DNA from 3 places in the Microlunatus soli genome. Region 1 is predicted to be linked to each of the others. Evidence: riboswitches for the same ligand, from Rfam matches in the RefSeq annotation. Region 1 holds a riboswitch; each other region holds the start of a gene.

Evidence for each region. A riboswitch is a leader RNA that binds a small molecule or an ion and turns the genes downstream of it on or off. The one in region 1 is predicted to bind thiamine pyrophosphate.
Region 2: it holds a riboswitch for thiamine pyrophosphate, as region 1 does, so the genes downstream of both, thiM (hydroxyethylthiazole kinase) here and BLU38_RS08160 (YkoF family thiamine/hydroxymethylpyrimidine-binding protein) in region 1, are expected to answer to the same signal.
Region 3: it holds a riboswitch for thiamine pyrophosphate, as region 1 does, so the genes downstream of both, BLU38_RS25325 (ECF transporter S component) here and BLU38_RS08160 (YkoF family thiamine/hydroxymethylpyrimidine-binding protein) in region 1, are expected to answer to the same signal.

Annotation. Positions count from the first base shown of each region.
Region 1 covers NZ_LT629772.1:1,747,505-1,750,753, forward strand. The annotation lists gene BLU38_RS31360 (hypothetical protein) at 1-35, shown strand, start outside; gene BLU38_RS08155 (serine hydrolase domain-containing protein) at 20-1,144, opposite strand; gene BLU38_RS08160 (YkoF family thiamine/hydroxymethylpyrimidine-binding protein) at 1,207-1,821, opposite strand; TPP riboswitch at 1,865-1,974, opposite strand; gene BLU38_RS08165 (hypothetical protein) at 2,152-2,499, opposite strand; gene BLU38_RS08170 (hypothetical protein) at 2,499-2,819, opposite strand; gene BLU38_RS08175 (alpha/beta fold hydrolase) at 2,891-3,249, opposite strand, start outside.
Region 2 covers NZ_LT629772.1:610,714-613,962, reverse strand. The annotation lists gene thiE (thiamine phosphate synthase) at 1-660, opposite strand, end outside; gene thiM (hydroxyethylthiazole kinase) at 657-1,541, opposite strand; TPP riboswitch at 1,534-1,631, opposite strand; gene BLU38_RS02900 (ATP-dependent DNA helicase RecG) at 1,709-3,249, shown strand, end outside.
Region 3 covers NZ_LT629772.1:5,527,036-5,530,284, forward strand. The annotation lists gene murQ (N-acetylmuramic acid 6-phosphate etherase) at 1-598, shown strand, start outside; gene BLU38_RS25320 (DedA family protein) at 631-1,464, opposite strand; TPP riboswitch at 1,564-1,666, shown strand; gene BLU38_RS25325 (ECF transporter S component) at 1,657-2,244, shown strand; gene BLU38_RS25330 (ABC transporter ATP-binding protein) at 2,259-3,249, shown strand, end outside.

The DNA.
Region 1 (3,249 bases):
CGGCGCGGGCACGGCCCGGTCAGCGCGCGGCGTAGGTCAGCACGTCGGCCATCGAGCGGGTGTCGTCGGGGCCGCCGAGTTGGACCTGGCACATCCAGACAACGACGGTCCCGGTGGACGGGATCAGGTAGCCGGCGGTCCCGGTGCCACCGACCCAGCCATAGCGACCCGGGACGTTCCACGGATGGGTGGTCCGCAGGTCGACCCCGCCGCCGAAGCCCCAGCCCTGACCGTCCAGGAAGAGATGCTTCGGCCCGCCATCGACGTGGGCCGACGTCATCTGCCGTACCGAGTCCTCGGTGAGCACCTGATGTCCGTCGTGCTCACCGCCGGCCAGCAACATCGCGCCGAAGGCGTACCAGTCGCGGACGGTCGACAGCAGGCCACCGCCACCGCTGAGAAACGGCGGTTCGGCCGCCCACTGCCCGTCGGGCGGATCGATCAACTCCAGCCCGTCGTCGGTGTGCTGGTAGAGCGAGGCGATCCGTTCGACGTCGGTGCAGAAGAACGCCGTGTCCGCCATCCCGACCGGTCCGAGCACGGTGTCGGTCAGGACGTCGAACAGCGTGCCGCCGGCCGCTCGCCCGAGCAGCACGCCCAACAGCTCGGCACCGGTGTTGTAGGTCCATCCCTGCCCCGGCTGGTGCAGCAGCGGAACGGTGGCCACCCGCTGTAACCATTCGTCCGGCGCCGGGTGCTGCTGCGGCTGCGGCGGCCCCTCGCTGATCCGTTCGAAGAGCAGCTGAGCGATCGGCAGATCGAAGCGTTGTGGCAGCCCGAGGCCGCCGGAGAAGGTGAGCAGGTCACGGACGGTGACCTGCCGCTCGGCGGGCACCACGTCGTCCACCGGGCCGTCCAGGGTACGCAGCACCACCGGCTCGGCGAGCTCGTCGAGCCACCGATCGATCGGGTCGTCGAGTCCGACCAGACCCCGTTCGATCAGCACCATCGTCGCTGCTGCGACGATCGGCTTGGTGATCGACGCGATCCGGACGATGGTGTCCTCCGACATCAACGGGCCGCCGACCGTCTGCTCGCCGGCAAAGGCGATCTCGATCTCGCCATCACGCGCCACCAGGGCGCCTGCTCCCGGAACGTGTCCGCTGGTGCAGGACCGATCGAGGATGCGTTGCAGTTCACCCATGTCGACACACTGCCAGATCCGCCCGCCGGACGCCGACGGGATGACGATCACCGGGGCTCAGGTCACCGATGGGACGGGCTGTTCACCGAGACCGTGAGATGACTGGTCACGTGCTGCACGCTGCTGCCGACCAGCACCCAGCCCGCGACGGCCGTCGCCAGCACTGCGCCGAGATCGCCCTCCAACCGGGTCACGAAGTGCTCCGATCCCCGAAACGTCCCGTTCTCCTTGGCCAGGTCGATCGCGGCGTAGATGTCGCGCATGTGGTCCGGCACGGTCCCGGCCCGGACCTCGTCGGCCAAGGGATACAGCGACCACTCGGCCGCGGCGTACAGTCCGGTCTGCCTGCCCTCCGGTACGTCGACCGGACGCGGTCCGGCGCCACCGGGAAGGTCGCAGACCACCTCGCCCGGGCAGCCGCGGGACAGCTGGATGGTGAGCGACGCGTGCTCGCCGGTCGATGCGATCGCCGCGGCCAGGTCGGTCAGGTAGCGCAGCAACTCCGGCTCGCTGCCACCGACGTAGCTGCTGACATCACCGATCTGCACCACGAGTCCGCCCGGATCCGTTGTCTGCAAGGCCTTGCTGATGACGTCGGCGTACCGGTCGGTCATCACCGCCGCCGTCACCCGGGCGCCGACCCCGAATCGCATCGGGTCGTCAATGATCTCGGTCATCCGTCCACCTCACCGGTCGTCGGCACGGTGGACCGGGCACCGTGCCCGAGCCAAGTTCGCTTCCTTCGCTGGCATCATCCAGATCAGGTTCAACGGTCGGAGTCGAATGCTCCCTCTCAGCCCCTCCTGTGGCGGGCTCCCGTGCTCATGATCAACCTAACAGCACCGACTGGTATCCCGCGTCCGAAGGTCGTGCGAGGAGTCGGAGGCTGAAATGGTGAGCTGCAGAGGCGGAGCAGGTGCGCATGCTGGGGCATGTCAGCCGACGACAACGCAGCAGATCGCCGCTTCGGGCGTTCGAATAGGGTGCCGGATCAACGACTCACCACACTAGGACGTGCTGCGGACCGGTGCGTCCTTGCGTCTGGAAACCTTCGGCGGCCAGCCAGCGATGACGACCGCTCGCGCGAGCAGGATCAGGCCGACGCCGGTCAGCAACGCGCCGGCGGCGATCTCACCGGCCAGGATCGACACGATGACGCTGTCGTCGGCGGTCCCGAGCAGCCGCTCGGCCAAGCTCTGGTAGGCCAACCGGCTGAACACACCGAGGGCCAGCAGCACCGAGCCGATGCTTCCGGTCACCCGGCCCCGCCCGTCGGCCCGGCCGATGAACAGCCAGAGGGCCAGCAGCAGCCCGATGACCACGAGGACGCCGGCGACGATCGGACCGGGAGTCATCAGCGATCACCTGTCCTCGTCCTCGCCTTGTCGGCTCGGATCACGGCCAGGGCGAGCAGGATCAACCCGCCAGCGGCGGTTGCGGCGACCAGCACGGCACCGACGCCGTACACCAGCGAACCCGTCCCGTAGGCACTGCCGAGGGATCCGTTCAGGGCGGCGATGATCATGCTCGCGAACAGCAGCGCGACACCCAGAACGCCGAACGTCCGGGCTCTGCCCATCGCCTGCATGTTGATCATGACCACGGCGATGACGAAGCAGATGACGATGACTGCAGCGGACAGGAACTCCGCGGCCGGTATCCGAAATTCGACCATCGCGGCCACCCTAGCCTCCCGACGGTCCGAAGGCTCGCGGATTTTCTGGACCTGGTATCAGGTACGCGGACTCACCGCCCGTGATCGGCCGAAGCCAGGTCGTGCAGCGCACCGGCAAGGCGGTGTGGATCCCGCCGTGCGATGTTGTGCCCGACCGGGATCTCCAGGACTCGCCATCCGGGATCGTGACGTAATCGTTCGGCCAAGGAGACGAACGGGCTCCCCGGCCACGCGCCACCGCTGATGAAGGTCCTGTTCGGCAGCGGTCCCGCATCACCGGCCAGCCGGACCGTCTGGACGAACGAGGCGAGCGGGTGCGGCCTGGCCCGTGGGTCGAGCCCGTCGGGCACCGCGACCCACCGGCCGTCCGCTGCTGAGCCGGCGATGAACTGCGCGCGAAAATCGTCACTGGTCAACGACCAGCAGGAAT
Region 2 (3,249 bases), 1.1 Mb from region 1:
CCTGCCCTCTTTGGACTGGTCGACCTCGGCCACCAGGTCCTGTGCGGCTCGCCGGGGATCGTCGGCGGCACAGATCGCGGAGACCACGGCGACGCCGTCCGCGCCCGCGCCGATCACCTCTGCGGCATTGCCGAGATCGATGCCGCCGATCCCGACCAGCGGCAGCTCTGCCGGCAGCCGGTCCCGCAGACGGCGAACACCCTGCAGGCCGAACGGTGTGCTGGTGTCGATCTTGGTCGGGGTCGGCCAGACCGGGCTGGCCGCGACATAGTCGACGGCGGCTAAGGCCTGGTCGTCGCGCAGTTGATCAAGATCGTGGATCGACCAACCGATGCACACGTCGACGCCGAGCCGGCTCCGGGCGACGGCCGGATGAAGATCATCCGGCCCGACGTGGATGCCGACTCCTGGCACGGCAGCGGCTGCGTCGAGGTCGTCGTTGACGACCAGGGTGACGGCGGATCCGGCCAGCCGGTGAACGATCTGTCGCAGCATCCGGATCCGATGGTCGGTGCTGTTGATCTTGTCCCGCAGCTGCACGACGCGCACGCCGCCGGCCACCGCGGCCATGATCAACTCGACGGTCCGATCGGTGCTCGGTTCGGCGGTGACCAGGTAGACACCGAGGTTGCTCCGCACCTGCTCGTGGGTCGTGATCATGACTGATCGTCCCGATGCGACTCCTCGATCCTGCTGCCGACCTGATCGGCCGACAGGTCGGCCAACTCGTCCAGCAGCCGCCAGCGCAGTGAACCGGGACCGGCGGCGTCCCGGCCGGCTCGTTCGATGGCCACGGTGATCATCGCCAGAGCCGCCGCGGTCGCCGCCAGCCGGTCCTCACCGACAGCGCAACAGGCGGCGACCAGCGCCGTAGCCGAACAGCCCAGGGCGGTGATCATCGGTGCCCGCCGATCGCCGCCGTCGATGGTCAGCTGCCGCCGACCGTCGGTGACCAGGTCGCGTGCACCGGTGACCGCGACCACACAACCTGCTTCGGCGGCCAGCGCTGCGGCCTGGTCGCCGACCGCACTGCTGTCGGCGGCGCTGTCGACGCCACGACTGGCACCGGCGACACCGGCCAGGGCCAGCACCTCGCCCGCGTTGCCGCGGATCACCGTCGGCCGGTTGGTGAGCAGCCGGCCGGCGAGGTCGCGGCGATAGGAGGTGGCGCCGACGGCGACCGGGTCCAGCACCCAGGGAACACCGCGCTCGACCGCGACGGTGGTCGCGGCAACAATGCCGTCGGCCCAGTCCGGCGACGGGGTGCCGATGTTGGCGACCACGGCATCGGCGAGGCCGGCGAACTCGCCGGCCTCCTGCGGATGATGCACCATCGCCGGCGACGCGCCGGCCGCGTTCAACAGGTTGGCGGCCAGGTCCATCGAGACGTAGTTGGTGATGCACTGGACCAGCGGCCGCCGCGCGCGGAGTTGCTCGACGACGTGACCGGCCGCTGCCGCGGCATCGGTGACATCGAGGCTTGAGGTGGTGGTGACCGCTGGGGTGCGGGGTGCGTCAGAAGAACTGGGCACAGCAGACATCGCTCTGGCTCCCTTTCGCCGGCATGATCCGGATCAGGTTCGGCGGGTGTGATCTCAGCCCGATCCGTTCGGGCACCCCGGCCATCTCTGCGTCGACATTACCTCGGCCGGGCGGGGCCGTCGGACCCGGCCGTGCCGGACCGCCGTACCGGGGCGCGTCGGAGCCTCTGGTTAGGCTGGCGTCCGTGAGCTCGACTGTCACCCGCTGGCGTACCGAGGCCTATCAGCGCCTGCACGCCAAGATCGCCGCCGTGGTGGGGGACAAGACCGCCAAGGCCTTCGACAAGCTCGACATCCGCACGGTCGGCGATCTGTTGCAGCACGTACCGCGGCGCTACATGGCCGGCACCGAACTGAGCGATCTGGCCGATCTGCAGCCCGGCGAGGAGGTCGCGGTGCTGGCCGAGGTGGCCCGCACCCAGGCGCATGCGATGCAAGGCGGCCAGCGGGGCCGTGGCGCGCGTGGCCGATTGGAGGCCTGGATCACCAACGGGCGGCACGGCCGGCTCAATCTGACCTTCTTCGGCCAGCCCAAGCTGATCGACTACTGGGAGAAGCAACTGCACCAGGGCACCCGCGGCATCTTCGCCGGCAAGGTCGGTGTCTTTCATGATCAACTCCAGCTGTCCCACCCGGACTTCGTGATGCTGGACGAACACGGCCGGGTGGTCGGTGGTTCGAAGGCCAACGAGGCGATGGCCGAGGTCTCCCGGGCCGACCTGATCGGGATCTATCCGGCGACGGCCAAGCTGCGGACCTGGAACATCGCCGAGTCGGCCAACCTCGCGCTGGAGTTCTTCGAGGGGGCCGACGACCCGTTGCCGGCGTCGGTCCGGGACCGGGCCGGTGTGCTCGAGCTGACCGAGGCCTACCGCGCGGTCCACCAACCGCGGACCAAACCGGAGGCGGCTCGCGGACTGGAGCGGCTGAAGTTCGACGAGGCGTTCGCGATCGGGCTGGCGATGGCGCGCCGCAAGGCGCTGGCCCGTAGCCACGGGTCGGTGCCACGGCCACGGCGGGCCGACGGTCTGCTGGACGCCTTCGACGGGTCATTGCCGTTCAGCCTGACGCTCGGCCAACGGCAGGTCTCCGACCAGATCTTCGCCGATCTCGCTCAACCGCATCCGATGCAGCGGTTGTTGCAGGGCGAGGTCGGGTCGGGCAAGACCGTGGTGGCGATGCGCGCGATGCTCGGGGTGATCGACGCCGGCGGCCAGGCCGCGTTCCTGGCGCCGACCGAGGTGTTGGCCACCCAGCACTATCAGACGATCACCAAGATGTTGGGGGAGTTGGCCACCGCCGGCACGCTGGACGCGCCGGAGCATGCGACCCAGGTGGTGCTGATCACCGGTTCGATGCCGGCGGCGCGGAAACGGGAGGCGTTGTTGGCCGCGGCCAGCGGCGAGGCGGGGATCGTGATCGGCACCCACGCGCTGCTCAGCGATCAGGTCCAGTTCGCCGAGCTCGGGCTGGTGGTGGTCGACGAGCAGCATCGGTTCGGGGTCGAACAGCGGGCAGCGCTCGGAGCCAAGGCGACCAGCCAGCCGCACCTGCTGGTGATGACGGCGACGCCGATCCCGCGCACGGTGGCGATGACCAGTTTCGGCGACCTGGAGACGTCGGTGTTGCGGGAGATCCCGGCCGGTCGGTCCGAGGTGAGCACGGTCGTGGTCGACACGATCGCCGCGCCGGCCTGGGTGGACCGTGC
Region 3 (3,249 bases), 3.0 Mb from region 1:
TGCGGTGGAGGGCGCCGAGGACGACACCGAGCAAGGGGCCGCCGATCTGGCGGCACTGGACGTCGGTGGGCACGACGTCGTGGTCGGGATCGCGGCCAGCGGACGGACCCCGTACGTGATCGGTGCGCTGATCGAGGCCAAGGGCCGCGGTGCACTGACCGTCGCCGTGTCCTGCAACGTCGGCGCCGAGTTGTCCCGGCATGCGGCGCATCCGATCGAGCTGGACACCGGTCCCGAGGTGCTCACCGGGTCGACCCGACTCAAGGCCGGCACCGCTCAGAAGCAGGTGCTGAACATGATCTCGACCGCGTTGATGGTCCGCTCCGGCCGCACCTACGGCAACCTGATGGTCGATGTGCACGCCACCAACGCCAAGCTGCGGGTCCGGGCGACCCGGCTGGTCGCGACCATCGCCGAGGTCGACGAGCCGACCGCGCTCGGCGTGCTGGAAGGCTGCGATTTCGAGGTCAAAACGGCCGTGGTGATGCTGCGCCGCGGCGACGACGTGGCGGCGGCTCGAGATCGGCTGTCGGCCGCATCCGGACGGCTGGCCGTGGCGATCGACCTGCCGAGCTCGCGACACCCCGCACTGAGCTGAGCGCTGCCCGGCACAGATCGAGCGGCAAAGGATCAGACGGCGGCGGTACGCGCCTTGCGCCGGGCCCGCCAGATCGCCTGGCCGATGATCAGCGCGAGCAGCGCCAGCGAGATGTAGCCGGAGTAGCGAGCGATCACCTCCACCACGTCGACGGCGCGCTGGCCGAGCCGGTGGCCGAGGTAGACATACAGCGAGCACATCACCGCCGACCCGAGCAGATCGACCGCCAGGAAGGTCCGCAGCCGCATCCCGGCCATCCCGACGGTGGCATAGATCACCGCGGCGGGGAGCGGCACGATGTAGACGATCAGGATCGCCGGGATGCCGAACCGGCGGGCCAGTCGCTCGGCCCGGTCGGCGTTCTTGGCAGCCCACTTGGAGCGGCCGGCGACGACGTCGATCAGCCCGCGTCCCCAGAGCTTGCCGGCCCACCAGAACAGCGGATCCCACTTCATGCTGCTGATGATGCCGAGCACCAGCGCCACCGGCCACCAGTCGGCCCGGCCGACCGCAGCCAGCGCACCGCTGGTCACCAGGCCCGAACGGGAGCCGGTGATCGCGACCAGCAGCAACACGTTGTGTGCGATCAGGATCGGTCGCAGCGGGATCATGATCAGTCCGATGATGCCGCTCAGCGAGAAACCCGCCCAACACAGGATGTCGGAGCGTCCCGGTTTGCCCTTCCACGGCATCCGCGAGTCGTCCCACCATTCCTTCGGCGCCGGCTCTGCGGTGTCGTTCGGCCGATCGCCGGCTCCGCCTTCGTCGGCGACACCGTCTTGCAGGGGCCCGTCCTGCTGGGGCGTGTCCTGCTGTTCGGCGTCGGCCGATGCCGTCGTCTCGGCCGGGTGTTCGGGTGCTGACACGCCCGCAACCGTACCTGCTGTCGGGGGAGGGAAGGATCCACCGTGGGACGGATATATCCGTCCGATCGGGGGCAGTGGTAGTTTCGGAGGTCTGTACAAGTTCACCGACAGGGGAGCGCGACAGCGCTGAGAGTGCGGGCAACCGCAGACCCTCGGACCTGATCTGGGTAATGCCAGCGAAGGGAGTCCTAGATGACTACCGCGACCACCCGTCCGACCACCGACCGTCCGTTCGGTCGGTGGCGGACCAGTGACATCCTGATCACCGCCGCCATCGGCGTCGTGTTCGGGGTGATCTTCATCGCCTGGACGGCGTTGTATTCCGCGACCGGACCGCTGTTCACCGCGTTCCCACCGGCTCAGGCCCTGCTGTACGGGGTCTGGCTGGTGCCCGGCGTCCTGGCGCCGTTCATCACCCGCAAGGCCGGCGCCGGTGTGCTGGCTGAGCTGATCGCCGCCGTGGTCGAACTGATCGCCGGCCTGGGCGGCGGCACCCTGGTGCTCTACGGTCTGGCCCAAGGCGTCGCCGCCGAACTCGGTTACCTGATCTTCCGCTACCGGATGTGGCGCAAGATCAATCCCTTCATCGCCGGCGCCACGGCCGCCCTGGCGCCGGCCGTCCTGGACACCGCGCTGTACTACCCGACCTGGGCAGCGGGCTGGAAGATCAGCTACGGAATCGCTGCGATCATCTCCACCTCGATCATCGGTGGTCTACTCACCCTGGTGCTGTATGCGACGCTGCGGTCGTCGGGTGCGCTGCCGGCCCGCCGTTCCTGAAGGCGGCGTCACACATGGCTGCTGGTCCTCCTCCGAGCCGGGTCCGCCTGCAGGGTTTCGGCTTCCGCCATCTGATCCGTCCCGACTGGGCGGTCCGCGGCATCGATCTGCGGATCGAGCCAGGGGAGCGAGTGTTGCTGCTCGGGCCGTCGGGTGCGGGCAAGTCGACGCTGCTGCACGCGATCGCCGGCCTGCTCGACTCCGAGACCGGTGACGTCGAAGGCAGCATCACCGTCGACGGCGCCGCACCGACGCCCGCCTCGGGCGGCCACGGTCTGTCCCGCACCGGCATCGTCTTCCAGGACCCCGACAGCCAGCTGGTGATGAATCGCTGCGGGGACGAGGTCGCGTTCGGGCTGGAGAACGCCGGCGTCCCCCGCGAGCAGATCTGGCCGCGGGTCCGTCGAGCCCTGGCGGCGGTGGGATTCCGCTATCCGCTGGATCGGCCGACCCGGGCGCTCTCCGGCGGCGAACGGCAACGACTGGTGCTGGCCGGCGTGCTCGCGCTCGACCCCGGGTTGTTGCTGCTCGACGAGCCGACCGCCAATCTGGACCCGGACGGTGCGGAGCAGGTGATCGACGCGATCGCCGCCGTCACCGCCGACCGGTCGGCGACCATGATCATGATCGAGCATCGGATCACCCCGGTCCTTGCGCTGGTCGATCGGGTGGTCGTGATCGATCCCGCACACGGTGTGATCGCCGACGGGGATCCCCAGCGCGTGTTGGCCGAGCAGCATGATCGACTCGCCGCCAACGGCGTCTGGGTCGATGATCGACTTCCCTGGTCGGCCGACCGTGCCGCGGCGAGGTCCGGGGTCGAACTGCTTCGCGTCGAGGCGCCGCAGCGACGCTACGCCGCCGACGGTCCGCTGTTGCCCGGCCCGGTCGAGCTCAGCATCACGGCCGGTTCGGTGACCGGCATCATCGGCCCGAACGGGGTCGGCAAGTCGACGCTGGCCGGCATGCTGTCGGGTCTGGCGGCACCACAACTCGGCGTGGTCG